DNA from 3 places in the Vreelandella gomseomensis genome. Region 1 is predicted to be linked to each of the others. Evidence: predicted binding sites of a transcription regulator. Region 1 holds the regulator's gene; each other region holds the start of a gene.
What was found. The regulator FNR, encoded in region 1, switches genes on or off when oxygen is low (the NO sensors DNR and NnrR bind a similar motif). The targets are predictions, from matches to a motif close to TTGATNTANATCAA.
Positions count from the first base shown of each region.

Region 2: the regulator FNR is predicted to act here: its motif matches at 1,768-1,781, upstream of QC815_RS05860 (cytochrome ubiquinol oxidase subunit I).
Region 3: the regulator FNR is predicted to act here: its motif matches at 2,790-2,803, upstream of QC815_RS14580 (DUF427 domain-containing protein).

Region 1 covers NZ_JARWAI010000001.1:364,645-370,076, forward strand. The annotation lists tRNA gene QC815_RS01550 (tRNA-Asp) at 1-17, opposite strand, end outside; tRNA gene QC815_RS01555 (tRNA-Val) at 87-162, opposite strand; tRNA gene QC815_RS01560 (tRNA-Asp) at 205-281, opposite strand; tRNA gene QC815_RS01565 (tRNA-Asp) at 322-398, opposite strand; tRNA gene QC815_RS01570 (tRNA-Val) at 462-537, opposite strand; gene QC815_RS01575 (alpha/beta family hydrolase) at 668-1,396, opposite strand; gene hemN (oxygen-independent coproporphyrinogen III oxidase) at 1,523-2,941, shown strand; gene fnr (fumarate/nitrate reduction transcriptional regulator Fnr) at 3,004-3,747, shown strand; gene ttcA (tRNA 2-thiocytidine(32) synthetase TtcA) at 3,744-4,694, opposite strand; gene QC815_RS01595 (3'-5' exonuclease family protein) at 4,733-5,374, opposite strand; gene QC815_RS01600 (DUF294 nucleotidyltransferase-like domain-containing protein) at 5,371-5,432, opposite strand, start outside.
Region 2 covers NZ_JARWAI010000004.1:5,513-10,944, forward strand. The annotation lists gene cydB (cytochrome d ubiquinol oxidase subunit II) at 1-181, opposite strand, end outside; gene QC815_RS05860 (cytochrome ubiquinol oxidase subunit I) at 178-1,587, opposite strand; gene QC815_RS05865 (calcium/sodium antiporter) at 1,823-2,797, opposite strand; gene QC815_RS05870 (paraquat-inducible protein A) at 3,017-4,366, shown strand; gene pqiB (intermembrane transport protein PqiB) at 4,370-5,432, shown strand, end outside.
Region 3 covers NZ_JARWAI010000011.1:142,117-147,548, forward strand. The annotation lists gene QC815_RS14565 (Rpn family recombination-promoting nuclease/putative transposase) at 1-592, opposite strand, end outside; gene QC815_RS14570 (LysR family transcriptional regulator) at 712-1,653, opposite strand; gene QC815_RS14575 (DMT family transporter) at 1,785-2,681, shown strand; gene QC815_RS14580 (DUF427 domain-containing protein) at 2,901-3,224, shown strand; gene QC815_RS14585 (hypothetical protein) at 3,419-3,838, shown strand; gene QC815_RS14590 (hypothetical protein) at 3,927-4,703, shown strand; gene QC815_RS14595 (ATP-binding cassette domain-containing protein) at 4,947-5,432, opposite strand, start outside.

The sequences.
Region 1 (5,432 bases):
AACTGAACTACCGGTCCACGGTATAGCACTTCATTTATCAAAGTATTGCATCATTTCCATTCAATCACGACCGAGTCGCTTTTAAATGGTGGGTGGTACTGGGTTCGAACCAGTGACCCCCAGCTTGTAAGGCTGGTGCTCTCCCAACTGAGCTAACCACCCTAACGGTTGGCAAACCAACACTTCTACACAGCATGTTCATCGTGGCGGACCGGACGAGACTCGAACTCGCGACCTCCGGCGTGACAGGCCGGCATTCTAACCAACTGAACTACCGGTCCACATTCGATAAAGCGTGAAAACGGATTCGTGAAGCGACGATGGCGGACCGGACGAGACTCGAACTCGCGACCTCCGGCGTGACAGGCCGGCATTCTAACCAACTGAACTACCGGTCCGCTATATCGTGATGCTAACGCTATGCGTCTTCATTACTGCGACGTTTCCAGGCCATCTTGCGATGGTGGGTGGTACTGGGTTCGAACCAGTGACCCCCAGCTTGTAAGGCTGGTGCTCTCCCAACTGAGCTAACCACCCGCTGGTCACGTGGCGCTGCATTCTACAGTAGATACGAAGGAAGTCAACACGCTACGTTCAAATACTGTGATCAAATACGCGTTCGTGTACCTGACTCACCACATGATTCAAACGCACGCCTGACTGACGCCTAACTGCAGCTCTGAGCGCGGACGAAGGATGCCCCAAGAGCGGCGGCTTCGTCAATCAAAATCGTCTGATTGAGCCCCGATGCACGACGCGGCTTGAAGTCGTGATCGCCATCAGACAGCCACGCCACCTCAAGGCAGGCGGGCAGCGGATACGTTGCGACCTCTTCGCGCGTGCCGAACGGGTCTCGCTCGCCCTGGAGGATCAACGACGGTGCGTGCACGCCGGGCCAGTGCGCCAGACGCAGCTTGTCGGGCGCCTTGGGCGGGTGAAAGGGGTAGCCGGCAAGCACCAGCCCGGGGCAAGACTGCCCGCTTGCCAGCATGCTCGCCGCGCGGCCACCCATCGACTTGCCGCCGAGCCACAGTGGCGTTGCCGTCAACGGGGCCAGGCAGGCATACCAGTTCGCCAGCTCCTCCACGGTGCGGGCAATCGCCGGCGGCGGGCGGCGCTTGCCCGTTGCCTGAATCTGCTGCATGTAGCCAAAATCAAAGGTGATGACCTGAAGCCCCTGATCCGCAAGGGCGCCGGCAAACTGCTGCATGAACGCCGAGCGATGCCCGGCACCGGCGCCGTGCGCCAGCAACAGGCTGCCATGCGTGGCCTGGCCATACAGCCGGAGCGGCCCCAGCCCCGCCACCTGGAAACAGCCGTTGGCCTGCCGGGCGACCACCTCGGCCAGTGTCTGCCTATCGATGCTTGTTTCTTCCGGCCAATGGCTTTCCACGATGCGGTCTCCGATGTGTTTGGCTGAATGTACCGGCAGCGACCGGCGCTGCTTTTATTGACGTGGCTCAACACGGCCGTGAAGGGCAGCCGCTACCCTGGCGACAAGCCTTTAACCTGGATCGAGCCCATGCCAACGACCATCCATGATGCGGTGACTGACAGCGCCTCGAACGCTGCAGCGTGGGGCGATGCGCTACTCCAGCGTTACGCCACCAGCGGCCCCCGCTACACGTCTTACCCGACCGCCCTGTCTTTCAATGAAGCGTTTACGGCCGACGACGTTACCGACGCCCTGGCGCGCAGCAACGACGCTCAACGGGCGCTGTCGCTGTATGTGCATATTCCGTTCTGTCGCAAGATCTGCTTCTATTGTGCCTGCAACAAGATCGCCACCAAGAACACTGATCTTGCCGAACCTTACCTGGCCCGCCTCGACCGCGAAATGGCGCTGACCGCACAGCACATTGATACCCGGCGGCCGGTCAAGCAGCTGCACTGGGGCGGCGGCACGCCAACCTTCTTGACGCTTGACCAGATGAGCGGGCTGATCGACCGCCTTGACGCCCGCTTCGGCCTGTCAAGCGATCCCGAGCGCGACTACGCCATTGAGATCGACCCGCGCGAAGCCGATGTATTGACCCTGCGTCACCTGCAGTCGCTGGGCTTCAACCGCTTGAGCCTCGGCGTTCAGGACCTTGACCCCCGGGTACAGCGCGCGATCAATCGCAGCCAGCCGAAGGTACTCACCGAAACGCTGATGGACGAAGCCCAGCGACTGGGCTTTCGCTCGCTCAACCTGGATCTTATCTACGGCCTGCCGCAGCAGACGGCAGACAGTTTTGCACAGACGCTTCATCAGGTCATCGAACTGAACCCGGCGCGGCTGTCGGTGTTCAACTACGCCCACCTTCCAGAGCGTTTCCCGCCCCAACGGCGCATTCGCCAGGAGGAGCTGCCCGATGCCGACGAGAAGCTGACCATGCTGCGCGTCACCATCGACATGCTCACCGCCGCCGGCTATGTGCATATCGGCATGGATCATTTTGCCCGGCCGGACGACAGCCTGGCCCTTGCCCAGCAAAACGGCACTCTACAACGCAATTTCCAGGGCTATTCGAGCCACGCCCAGTGCGACCTGATTGGCCTGGGCGTATCGGCCATTTCACGCCTGGAAGACAGCTACGCGCAAAACGCAAGCGTCCTCGCCGACTACGAAACGGCTCTTGACCAGGGCCGGCTCGCCACCCGGCGGGGCGTGCGTCTCAGCCGCGACGACCGTATCCGACGCGACGCCATCGAGCGGCTGATGTGCGACATGCGCCTGGATCTGGCGGCGCTCGGCGAGCGCTGGCAGATCGATCCTCAGGAGTATTTCAAGGCAGCGCTGGTCGCCCTTGACCAGGCGCAGCAGGACGGGCTGGCTACTCTTCGCCATCAGGTCATCACCGTTACCCCCGTTGGGCGACTGCTGGTACGTCATCTGGCCATGGCGTTTGACGCACACTTGCCGGCTCAGGGGAACCGGCGATACTCGAAGATTATTTAGCGGTTGTTAAGCATGCCCCCCGATTACATAATGGAAGGACGCGTTCCCTGATGGAGACCTGTATGCCGGAACCTACGCGTCATCGGCGAGCCGTATGGCACGAAGCGCGCTGCCAGACCTGCAGCCTCAGCTCCCTGTGCCTGCCGCTGGCACTGGAACTGGAGGACATGGATCAGTTTGATGCAATCATCCGACGGCGAACGCCGCTCAAGAAAGGCGAGCACCTGTTCCACCAGGGCGATGACTTTACCAGCGTCTATGCGGTGCGCTCGGGAAGCCTCAAGCAGGTCACCACCGAAGGCGGCGGTAACGATCAGCTGACCAATTTCTACCTGCCAAGCGAATTGGTGGGGCTGGATGCGATTGACGAGCCGCATTATCCCGGCAGCGCGATTGCCCTGGAAACTACCACGGTGTGTGAAATTCCTTTCGACCGGCTGGATCAGCTGTCGGAAAAGCTGCCGGAGTTACGCGGCCAGCTGTACCGCAGCATGAGCAAGGAGCTGCGCAACGACCGGCGCATGATGCGGCTGCTGTCGCGCAAAACCGCCGACCAGCGGCTGGCAAGCTTTCTGATCACGCTTTCCGACCGCTTCCGTCGCCGCGGCTACTCCCCGTACAGCTTTCGCCTGTCGATGCCCAGAGCCGACATCGGCAACTACCTGGGGCTCGCCGTGGAGACCGTCAGCCGGATTGTCAGCCGCTTCCAGTCGCAGTCGCTGGTAGCCGTCTCGGGCCGCGAGGTACAGATCCTCGACATGGCCAGACTACAGCAGCTGGCCGAGGAGGAAAGCCCAGCCGCCTAACCGACGTTGAGCGCCTGAATACGCCCCGCCATCAGCTCTGTCTGCTTGGCTTCCAGGCCGGCGAAGTCGAACAGGTCGCGGTCGGCGAGCTGCGAGGGCGCAACGTTGGTCACGGCCTTGAACATGCTTTCCAGACGGCCGGGGTGGTGTTTGTCCCAATCGGCCAGCATGTCCTTGACGACCTGCCGCTGCAGGTTGGGCTGCGAGCCGCACAAATTGCAGGGAATGATCGGGAACGCCATCGCCTGGGCGTACTCGGCAATGTCCGCTTCCTTGCAGTAGGCCAGCGGACGGATGACGATATTCCTGCCGTCGTCGGAAAGCAGCTTGGGCGGCATCGACTTCAGCGTGCCGCCGAAAAACATGTTCAAGAACAGCGTCTCGAGAATATCTTCCCGATGGTGGCCCAGGGCAACCTTGGTGGCGCCGATCTCTTCGGCAAACCCGTACAGCGACCCGCGGCGCAAACGCGAACACAGCGCGCAGGTGGTCTTGCCTTCCGGGGTCTTCTCTTTCACCACCGAGTAGGTATCGCGCTCCAGGATATGGTAGTCCACCCCGCGTTCCTCAAGGTAGGCGGGCAGGACATGTTCGGGAAAGCCCGGCTGCTTCTGATCCATGTTGACGGCGATCAGTGAAAAATTCACCGGCGCGTTGCGCTGCAGGCTGAGCAGCATCTCCAGCATGGTATAGCTGTCTTTGCCGCCGCTTAAACACACCATGACGCGGTCGCCCTCGTCGATCATGCGATAGTCGATGATCGCGTTGCCCACGTCTCGGCGCAGCCGCTTCTGCAGCTTGTTGAACTCACGCTTGCGCTTGGCATCGCGATGTTCCGCTTCGGATAAGCGGGCTGCTGCGTCGGTGGTCGCTGACGCAGGGTCGAAATGATCAAGGTGATGTTGCATGGTATTAGCACTGCCGATAGTCAGAGAAGCAATCAGCATTCTAGCAACTCTCGACGCCCCGGCCCAACCGCTCGCCGCTATGAGACGGCGTCTACCTCATTACGCTGCAGGCGCAAATACAAAAGCGCGCTCGCCGTAGCATCTTCCAGCGCTCGCTGAGGCGCCTGACTGGGCACTTGCCAGCACGCCAGCGCCTGGGCCAGCTCGTCCACCTGCTCGGCCTGCGGATGCAGACGGCGCAGGTGACGCTGATGCAGCTTGGTGACGTCCACGCGGGCATTGGGCAGGCCGAATCCCAGATGGCAGCGCAGCTGCTGCTCGAGCGGCGCAAGACGCTGCTCCAGCTGCCAGCCGATAACCGGTCGGTTGCCGATAAACTCAACCAGTGAACGCAGGCTTTCGACGTTGAGGGGCAGCGTCGTCTCGACGTTGTAGAGCAGCTGATGGCGGCGCTCGGCGGCACCGCTGTCGCGCACGCCTTCACTTAGCGCCGCCACCCACGCACGGCTGGTCAGCAGTTGGTGCTGGCGCAGCGTCACCGCCGCCACGCTCATGACACCGTGGTGAGCAAAGCAGGCAAGCGCTACCAGCTCATTGCCCAGATAAGGCTGGAAAAGCCATGCGTAGGGGGACGCTTGATAACGACGGCGCTCGCTTTCCCGGCGCAGCAGACCGCCAAGCCACCCGAAGGGGGCGTCCAGATAATGTCGACTGATCACGAATACTCCAGGTGGTAGCGGTGCGAGAGGCGCTGCTTGAAATCCTTGACGATATGCA
Region 2 (5,432 bases), on a different contig from region 1:
AGGTTTCATTACCGTCCCACACCGGCGCGACCGAGTTCATCATCACATCACGGGACTCGTCGTCGGGCGCAAAGGGAAACAGGATCCCCAGCCCCAAATCGAAGCCGTCCATGATCACGTACATGATAACGCCGAACCCGATAATGCCGGCCCAGATGATTGCAAGGTCAAGGCTGATCATTTGCTCGCTCCTTCAAAATCTCCGTCGAACGGCGTATGGGCCGCTGAGAAAGGCCGTTTTGCCCGCTCAACTTCACCGCTTACTTCCGCAGTATCTGGAATCATGCCGTTACGCACCACGCGAGTAAGGTAGTAGACACCTACCCAGAACACGACGGTATATACCGCGACGTATCCAATCAGGGTAAAGAGCGCCATCCCCCCGGTGAGCGAAGGCGTCAGCCCCTGGGCATGGGTCATGACGCCGTACACCAGCCAGGGCGCACGCCCGGATTCGGTCACTACCCAGCCGGCAAGCACGGCGAGGAAAGGCGACACGATCATGCCCACCAGCGTCTTGAGATAGAGCGGCGACTGGAAGACGCGCCCCTTCCGGCGCAACAACAGCCCTGCGATCGCAACGCCGATCATCAGCATGCCGATCGCCACCATCACGCGGAATGACCAGAACACCAGCGCCACCGGGGGCTGTTCATCCGGGGCCATCTCGGTGACGCCGGGAACTTCACCGTCGGCGCTGTGCGTGAGCACGATACTTGCCAGGCTGGGAATGCCGATTTCAAAGCGATTGCTCTGGGCTTCTTGGTCGGGGAGCGCGAACAGCAGAAGCGGTACGTTGGAACTGGTTTCCCAGTTGCCTTCCATAGCCGCCACTTTCGTCGGCTGATGCTCGAGGGTATTCAGCCCGTGGAAGTCACCGATGACGGCCTGCGCAGGCGCCAGGAACAAAAGCAGCCACAGGCACATCGAGAGCGCTTTTTTATTCGCCTCTACGTCGCGATGACGCAGCAGGAACCAGGCACTGACACCCGCTACCACGAAACCGCCGGTCAGGAAGGACGCCATCCCCATATGGGCAAAGCGATACCAGAAGGATGGGTTGAAGATGGCCGCCATCCAGGAAGTGATATGGAAACGACCGTCGATCATTTCATAGCCGGCAGGCGTCTGCATCCAGCTATTGGCAGACAGTATCCAGAACGACGAGATGAAGGTGCCCACTGCCACCATGATCGCGGCAAACAGGTGAACCCCTTCAGGGACCTTGCCACGGCCAAAAAGCAAGACACCGAGGAAGGCCGCTTCCAGAAAGAAAGCCGTGACCACTTCGTAGCTCAGCACGGGCCCGAGGAAGTTGGACGTGGCAAACGAGAAGTTGCTCCAGTTGGTGCCAAACTGGAACGACATCACGATGCCGGTTACCACGCCCATGCCGAACACGACGGCAAACACCTTGGTCCAGAACTGTGCCAGACGATCCCAGGCCTGATTGTCCGTTTTGTAGAACAGGCCGTGCAGCACGGCGATATAAGACGCCAGACCGATCGTGAACACGGGGAAGATAGCGTGAAAGCAAACAACAAACGCGAACTGTATTCGCGAAAGTAACAGCGGATCGAGCTCCATAATACGCTCCTGAGGCCTGATTGAACTCCCCTCTTGCGAGGGCGTGTAACAAGCTTAGTTGAGCCGCTATCGGTCACGCTTTATTCTTGTGGATACTAAGCTTATTGGTTACCAACCCCTTCAGTTTACAGCTTAGACGCCTCGTATGCGGCATACGTTTGCGTATTTACCTGTGTCCCGTTGACGCAGATCAATTTTTGACGAATGACGGGTGTTTCCTAAACAACTGAGTAACTTACGCCAACACCACCACGCTTACCATGTACCCCGTGTAGGCAATGAACATCGTCAGCAGGCCAGCGCCTTCAAAGCGATTGATGCGCCGCGGGCGACCTCGCCAGGAAAACGCAAACAGCATCATCAGCACGGTCATGACAAGCATGACGCTCCAGTCACGCTGAAGCACTTCCTGACCGGTTTCAATCGGGGCGATAACGCCCGCCAAACCGACCACGGCGAGGCTGTTGAACAGGTTCGACCCCACCACATTGCCCAGCACCATGTCATGCTCATTGCGGCGCAGCGCGGTAATCGACGAGGCCAACTCGGGCAGGGAGGTGCCGATGGCCACGACGGTCAGGCCAATGATCAGATCGCTGACGCCAAAGCGCACGGCGATCTCCACGGCGCCCCAGACCAGCAGCCGCGAGCTGGCGATCAGCAATACCAGGCCAACCAGCGTCCACATGATAGCGGTGCCACGGGACATGGGCTTGCTATCCAGGGTTTCGGCCACTTCAGAGATAAGCGCATCGTCCTGCTGGCCTCGCGAGCGCACTATGCTGACAACGATGAATATCACCAGCGCAAGCAGTAGACACACGGCTTCCCAGCGGGCAACCCAGCCGTCGTAAAGCATCAACCCAGTCACCAGCATCACCACCAGCAGCAGGGGAATCTCCTTGCGAATGACCCCTGAGTGAACCGCCAGGGGCGCCAGCAAGGCAACGAAGCCCAGCACCAGGCCAATATTGGCGATGTTCGACCCGTAGGCGTTACCCACCGCCAAGCCCGGATTGCCCTGCATGGCAGCAAGCACCGACACCATCATTTCCGGCGCCGAAGTACCGAAGCCGATGACCAGCATGCCGATCAGCAGTGGCGACAGCCCCAGCCAGCGGGAGGTTGCCGCCGCGCCGTCAATAAACTTCTCGGCGCTCCAGATCAGCAAAACCAAACCAACGACAACAGCGATGAGAGGAAGTAACATAAGGTTCCCTATATTGGCATAGTGCAAAGATGGTCATGCAAGCGCAGCGATTGCATGCCATCGGTTGGAACGGCCCGATACAGGCCGCGGCGATCATTGTCCATTCATCGTGACGGGTCAACCTCAATGTCATCGTGGACGCACCGATTTTACCCGCCGTTTGACAGACTTATCACCGACAGGTAGTGCTTTACTTACCCACGTCAGCGAGAACACCACTTGTCACAGCACTGGCTTCCTAAACGCCCCACGCTGACTGTCAACGCTCCCCTGGTTGACCAGCAGCCCCCCGAGACCCGCACCCAGCGGCGGCGTCTGCGTGCCTGCCATGAGTGCGACTGGGTATCGGCACTACCGCCGCTCAAGTCCGGCGAGAAAGCAAGCTGCCCGCGCTGTTCGCATGTGCTTGTAAAGCGTAACCGCTACCCTGCTCAGCGAAGCATGGCGCTGGCTATCGCCTCCCTGGTCGCCCTACTGCTGGCCGTGTCCTATCCGTTTGTGAGCTTCAGCTACAGCGGCGTGAGCAATCGTATCGAGCTTTCCGAGACGGCCAGTACGCTGATTGCCTTTCATCAGCCCGTGGTCGCCATTGGCGTCATCATGACCATCGTCGTACTGCCTGCCGTCTACCTGCTCGGCACTTTATGGTTGCAGTTCGGTCTGTTACGCAACGATCCCCTGCCCTTCAGCCGCTCGACGGCGCGATCACTTAGCCACCTGACGCCCTGGATGATGGCCGACGTGTTCATCATTGGCGCCCTGGTCAGCCTGATCAAGGTCGCCGGGCTGGCCGATATCGAGCTGGGACTTTCATTCTGGGCCTATTGCGCTTTTGCCATCCTGTTATTGATGACCATCCAGTCCATCGATGCCGACTGGATGTGGTTTGCCCTCGAAGGCGAGCCGCTTGCTCCGGAGGGCACCCAGACCGGCATGTCGGCCGCGGCCCAACAACTCACCAGTTGCCCCACCTGCGGACTGATCAACCGGCTGTCCCCGAGCGGGAAACAGCATTGCGTGCGCTGCCATGAGCGGCTGCACCCTCGGCTGCCCCATAGCGTCCAGCGTACCTGGGCGCTCCTCACCGCTGCGACGGTGATGTACATCCCTGCCAATATTTACCCCATCATGACCACCACAAGCTTGGGCAATAGCTCGCCATCGACGATCGTGGGCGGTATCGTCGAACTCATTCAGGGCGGGTCCTGGCCCATTGCCGCGATTATCTTTGTAGCCAGCATCATTGTCCCCGTCGGCAAGCTATTCGCAATGGCCTGGCTATGCAGCGTGGTCAACCGCAGTCATGCTCTCAATGCCCAAACGCGCACAAGGCTTTACCGGATCACCGAATTTATTGGCCGATGGTCGATGGTCGATGTTTTCGTGGTAGCCATTCTCGTTGCCCTCATCCGCGCCGATTCGCTGATGACGATCAACCCCGGGCCCGCCGCCCTGGCGTTCGGATCGGTAGTGGTACTGACCATGCTGGCCGCCATGACATTCGATCCCCGCTTGCTGTGGGACGCCCCAAAGACTCAGGACGACGAAGCGCCGCCGATAAGGACGTAATTAATGGCTAATGAACACAACGTGCAGCCCAACGAACCCCAGAGCGACCCCAGCTTGCATCGCGCCAAGTCCGCCCCCCAGTCGCGGCTATCGCCCATCTGGATTGTGCCGATTGTGGCGCTGGTCATTGGCCTGTGGCTGGTATACGACAACTATTCCAGCCGGGGTACGGTCATTACCCTGACCATGGAGAACGCCGAAGGCATCGAGGCGGGCAATACCCTTATCCGCAGCCGCAACGTGGAAATCGGTCGCGTCCAGAGCGTTCAGCTATCCGAGGATCTTTCCCAGGCCGTTCTGCGCGCCCGGATTCAACCCGAAGCGGAAGCCATGCTGCGTGAAGACAGTCGCTTCTGGGTGGTAAAGCCCAGGATCGGTCGCGAAGGCATCAGCGGCCTCGGCACCGTGCTGTCAGGGGCTTATATTCAACTCGAGCCCGGCGCGTCCTCGGAGCCGAGCCGCGAGTTCGAGGTGAGGGATACGCCGCCGGTTGCCCCGACAGGCGTGGCGGGACTGCAGATCAGCCTGATCAGCCAACTGGGCAACTCATTGCGTGTAGGGGATCCGGTATCCTACCAGGGCTTCACCGTCGGGCGTATCGAGGAAACGCGCTTTGATGCCGAATCGCGCACCATGCACCACCAGGTCTTTATCGAGAAACCCTATGCGCAGTTAGTCACCGAAAGCACGCGTTTCTGGAGCGCCAGCGGCATTGACTTTCACCTGGATGCCGACGGCGTACGTGTCAACGTGGACTCGATCGAGGCACTGGTGGGCGGCGGAGTCACCTTTGGCGTACCGGAAGACCTGCCCATGGGACAACCCGTTGACAACGATACGCGCTTCGAGCTCTACGCAGACGAAGAAAGCGCCCGCCAGGGAACCTTCAACCGTTACCTGGAATACGTATTGCTCGTCGATGATACCGTCCGCGGGCTTTCCAAGGGCGCGCCCGTGGAGTTTCGCGGCGTGCGGCTGGGCACGGTCGCATCGGTGCCGTGGAATTTCACCGCGCCCCAGCCCGATTCACGCGAACAGTTCGCCATTCCGGTGTTGATCCGCATCG
Region 3 (5,432 bases), on a different contig from region 1:
TTTCCCAGCTCTCTCCTGCATTTTCGACGCTGAACACACCACTGAGCGGTGTCTGAACCAAGCCTAGCTGTTGATTAGTATAGCGCCCTTCATCGACTAGGTAATAGCGTAGATGGGGCTGATAAATCTTTAGAAAGTCGGGCGGTTCCGGGGTGATCATCTCGAAGATGTCCAGCGGAGCCGTCCAGCGCTCCGAGCCGTTATACAACACCACCGGAAACACGGGTGGCAAGCCTTGGCCGGGCGTGATGACCTTCTGCTTGAGTAGTTCGCTATAGAAACAGGCGGCGTAGTGCAGCAACCGGATGGGCATGGTGCGATCCACCGAGGACTGAAACTCCAGCAGTATGTAGAGAAACACTCGCTGGGTGACGCCTTCCCAGGTCACTTCAACCGACCACACCACATCCTCAATCTTCTCCTCAAACAGCGGCGTAATGTAGTTGCCGCTGTGGCTTCTCAGCGTGGAGAAATCCATCAGCTTAGCAATCTCTCTAGGCGCAAAGCCTTCAATCAACTGCTGCACAAACTCTGGGTAGCTAAACAGTTCCTTGTAGCCAGTATCATGGTGATGGTGGAAGGTGTCTACCATGCGCGCTCCTTGTTCAATGTGATAGCGGGATAGCACCGCAAAAAAACAGCATTTCTAAGAATAAATAGCGGTGTACAGACAAGCAACTATTGCAGGGTTGGCGTCAACCGATACCCGTATCAGGGCGAGGTAGCATCGGCTAGGGGAGTGCTAACATATTGTGATTTCATCGACGACGAAAGCGTAAGGAAGTCGGCCAACTGTTGGGTGGCACGCTTTTGTGATGCCTGAACCATCACGAGTTCCACCATCGGCAGCTCCGGAAACCCTTCTTTGTTGCCAAGAATGATGTGGTCTTCAGCCAGCGCACTGGCGGGAAGTACACCAATGCCGAGACCTGCCGAAACAGCAGCACGAATATTGTCATAGGAGGCGCTGGTATAGGCGCTATAGCCGTGTTTCTGGTGCTGATCCAAGGTAGCCAGCGCTGCGCGTCTGTAGCAACAGCCATCAGGAAAGATAACAAGCGGTATATCAGACATGCCGTTAAAATCATGCCGTTGGGCGGCCACCCAATGGAGAGGCTCTCGGCGCAGCCGATGACACTGCCAGCGCTGGTCGCTTGGGGTGAAGTCACCTACACACTTAAAAATAGCGAGATCAAGGCCGCTGTGATCGAGCTGGTGGAGCAGTTGCGAGGAGAGAGCAGAGACGACTTCCAGGCGCAGATTGCGGTTTAGCTCGGCGCAGCGGGAAATAGCCCCATGCAGATCCACCACCTTGAAATCATCAGGAACGCCAATCAGCAGGCGACCTGAAATCTCCGGTTGCTGCATAGCGCTCACTGCCTCTGAGGTACGGGCGAGTATTTCATTGGCAGCGGGTAGAAAACGCTCACCCTCTGACGTCAAGCCCAGGATATGGCCTTGGCGACGTTCCAGTAACTTGCAGCCCAGTATTTCCTCCAGCCGTTTCAGGCTTTGGGTGACCGCCGACTGGCTGCGGAATAGCTGAAGCCCTGCCTGCTGAAAACCATTGCCTTCGGCTAACAGCACAAAAGCGCGCAGGTGCTCCAGGGTGACCCGCCTATCGCCCAAGGGGGAGGGTTGGCAATCAAACACGCTTTATCTCCATGCTAAACATTAATTTATCTAATTATGGTGGGTTAATAATTAATTTCCACTGCACCTAACTCCCATGCACCCTCTATTACGTAGTGATGAAAAGCCAGCGGGAGCTTCTGGGGGGAGACATGAACCATTTCGCGTTAACCGGTTTGGTGGTCATTTTCAGTATCGTTTGGAGTTCGGCATTTATCGCCGGCGCCATTGCGCTGACGGATTTTGATCCCTTTACGCTGCTTACACTCCGGTTCTTGTTGAGTGCGATACTGATGCTGCCCCTTTGCCTTAGCTGCGGCGGCTTCCGGTGGACAACCCATGGGGATCGCATCGCTATCCGGCGCGGATTGCTGCTCGGCGTTCTTAACAACGCCCTTTACCTGGGGCTGAGCTTTGCCGCCTTGCAGACGGTTCGCCCCCAGGTCGTTATTGTGATTGTCAGCTGCGCACCGCTGGCCACCAGCTTGCTATCCGCATGGTGGGGCGTAGAACCGCTTTCCCCAATGAAGCTGCTCGGCGCCGCGCTGGGCCTAGTGGGGGTAGTGGTTATCTCTGGCGTTGCTAGCGGCATGCCGGTGGATGTATGGGGCATACTGATGGCAACCGGTGGCATGCTCGCCTTTGCCAGTGGCACTGTTTTCTTTCGAGGCCAAGGCGCAGGCCTTCCCATCTTACAGGCCAATTTCTGGCAATCCATTGCTGGCGCTATCGCACTTCTCCCCATGGCAATGGCGTTTGGGCAGCCGCTTACCGTGCCTTCTACCGCTTCCATAGTAGCGATGACACATCTGGTACTTGTCGTCACCATCGGCGGCATGAGCCTCTGGCTTGTGCTGATTCGACTTAGCGGCGCCTCCACGGCGTCGAGCTATCACCTTCTTAATCCGTTCTTCGGCGTACTACTCGCTTATCTAATACTAGGGGAGCCGTTGCGTGTGGAGGATTTCATTGGGGTAGCGCTGATCGTAATCGGCCTGATCATGACCACTCAGGCAAGCAGAACAGGAAGCAATCTTAAAAAACGCTAATTGCTTGTCCGCGCTGGGCCAATCAGGGCTGGACGTATCGGTCTGATATTTAGCTGTATTCGTTCGTGAATGGGGATAACCCGAACGTTTAGCCGTTATCACACCCACATGATCCAGGTCATGCTCGCGCCTAAAGTGTGATGGGAAGAGCATGGGATTCAACGAACTTTGCTGCTAGGCTAATTTTACTAGAGCTAAAAAGCCGCAGGGAACAACCTAATGCCACAGGCACCCCGCATTACGCTTCACCCCGTTAGCCAACGCGTGCAGGTGCATGTTGATGGCACATTGCTTGCCGACTCAACCAACGCCCTTGAGCTCCGCGAAACCGGCTACCCGCCACGGCGTTACATTCCACGCGAAGACGTGCGGATGGATTTGCTTACCCCCTCAGAAACGACCACCCATTGCCCATTTAAAGGCGACACGGTGTATTTCTCGCTGGGCGACAACCAAGACATTGCCTGGAGCTACGAGCAGCCGATTGAAGGCATGGAAACGATAGCGGGTAGGGTGGCGTTTGCTGGAGAAGAGAGCGAATGAGGAGTCTAGACCCTGAGCGGAAATTCAGGGAAATGCCGCAGGCGCGCGAACTTTGTATATACAGCCTAATGGGAATTAGTGATTATGCCTATCAATGACTTAGCGTAGATTTTGTAGGCTGCATTTGTCGTATGAACGTGCAGAAACGTTCACTCAATCATAAGAAGGGCAGTCTAATACCTGTTAAATCATATATGACCGATAATATTGAGTTTTTCAATCGATGCGTAGCATCTGTATTCAGTGAGCTTTATGGGACCTTCCCCGTGCCAACTGATCTTCACTTCAATGATTTGGCTATCGAGCTCTGGGATGACGAAACAGACGATGGAGTTTCATACCTCGATAAATATGAAGTCTACGCACAGTCGGTAAGCTGGCTAGAAAGAGCTGGATATATTTGGCTCAATAAATGGTGCCACCACGAAGCCTCCGGTGTGGTGCTTTCGCCTAAAGGGCTTGAGGCTCTCAAGGTTCCAGAATCTCTGAAAAAACCGTCGGAAACGTTAGGCGCTCAAATACGCCAAGCCCTAGAGAAAGGGGCAATGAGTTCTGCGTCTGGTTTAGTAAGCCGAATTCTCACTGCAAGCATCACAATGGCAGGAAACGGCTAAAAATTTAACCAGGCCAGTCACGGCGACGCCTACTACATTGCGGCTTCGCCTCCATTTCTTAGCCGCGCATGCTGGCTGGCGTTAGCGCATGAAAAAGGAAGATATACCCATGGATCCGAAAAGAGTTGTTATTCTTGACGACGAATTTGATGGAGCCGCAATAAAGACTGCCTTGCAGGTTCTAGCCGAGCTTGCTAACGACGATAAAAATATTAGGGAGTGTGTTCTACTCATTCCCGTAAAAGGGAATCTACAGCATACAACCTTGTCGGCTGTGTTAGGTGAAAATGCAACAAAGCCCCTTAGTGGCGGCAAGTCTGTACGGTTTGGGCAGTGTTCGTTACGTCTTGAGACAGAAAGGTCGTTCAAGAATTATACAAAAGCCGACGCGGTGCTTGCTGTATATGCAGATCAGCGGATGATGGATTCCGTTGATTCAAATGGTAATTTCAAGATTGTTATATGTGTTCCTCATATTCCAGAGGCAGTTGAGGAGTGGGTTCGCACTTGGAATCCAGTCATGCCCGGACAACAACAAACTGGTGCCGTACTGATAGATAACCCTATTGTCGAGGCTGCATTAGAATCAATTACAGGCAGGATTAATCTAGGGAGTCGCATCTTGAATCCGCGTGATGAAGAAGCCGTGAAAGATGCGTTCCGAATTCTACGTGCCCACAATGAAGTCGAAGATCCGAAGAACATTAGGGCTTGGTGTATAAAAAATGGCTGGGACTCAAAAGGAGCGGATGAGGCAATGAAGCACGCTGCGAAAGCATTCAACCTCAAGTCAAAGCCTTCTCGGTATGGTCAGCACTGGGCTGATAATATTCTCACCCAGTGGATGAACAAAGCCGATAAATGAGCGCTAATAATACGCGTCACACGGATGTCCTTTACGCCGCTCCGATCTGTAAAGGCCACCGGTGCGCTCGGCGCGTTATGGATCTTCACAATGTGCTATCACGACAATTATGTAGGCGTAGAGAAATAAATAATGAGCGACGTCACCATCCGCTGAATGAGTCTCGGGCTTGTACCGATTCGAATCAGCGCCGCCTCGACGGTATCGAGCCATCACCTTCTTGATCCGTTCTGGTCATAAAGCTTAGCTCCCCCGCTCAGATATTATCGGCGAGTTGTTCGGCCCAACATCTATGCACTCATCGGCAAGCGCCAGCACCTGCTCACGGTGGCTTACTACTACCAGGGTCTCAACGCGTGACCTTAGCGCCTGCATGAGCTGAATCTCGCGCGCACTATCTAGCGCCGCTGTGGGCTCATCGAGGATCATGGTGGGTGTGCCGCGCAGCAGCGCTCTGCCGATGGCGATGCGCTGCTGCTCCCCACCGGAAAGGTTCCTTCCCTGTACACCGACATCCCGATCCAGCACGCTTTCACCAGAAGTTTCACCGCCGATCCGTTCTAGATCCAAGAGTTCGACAAGTGCCAGCAGCTCCTGGTCAGGCACGGGATGAGGGTGCGCGTACAATAGGTTCTCGCGAACGCTACCGCTGAAAATCAGCGGCGCTTGGGGAACCACACTCACTTCGCCAAGGATGTCCTCAGGTGAAAGCTGGCTAACACTGACACC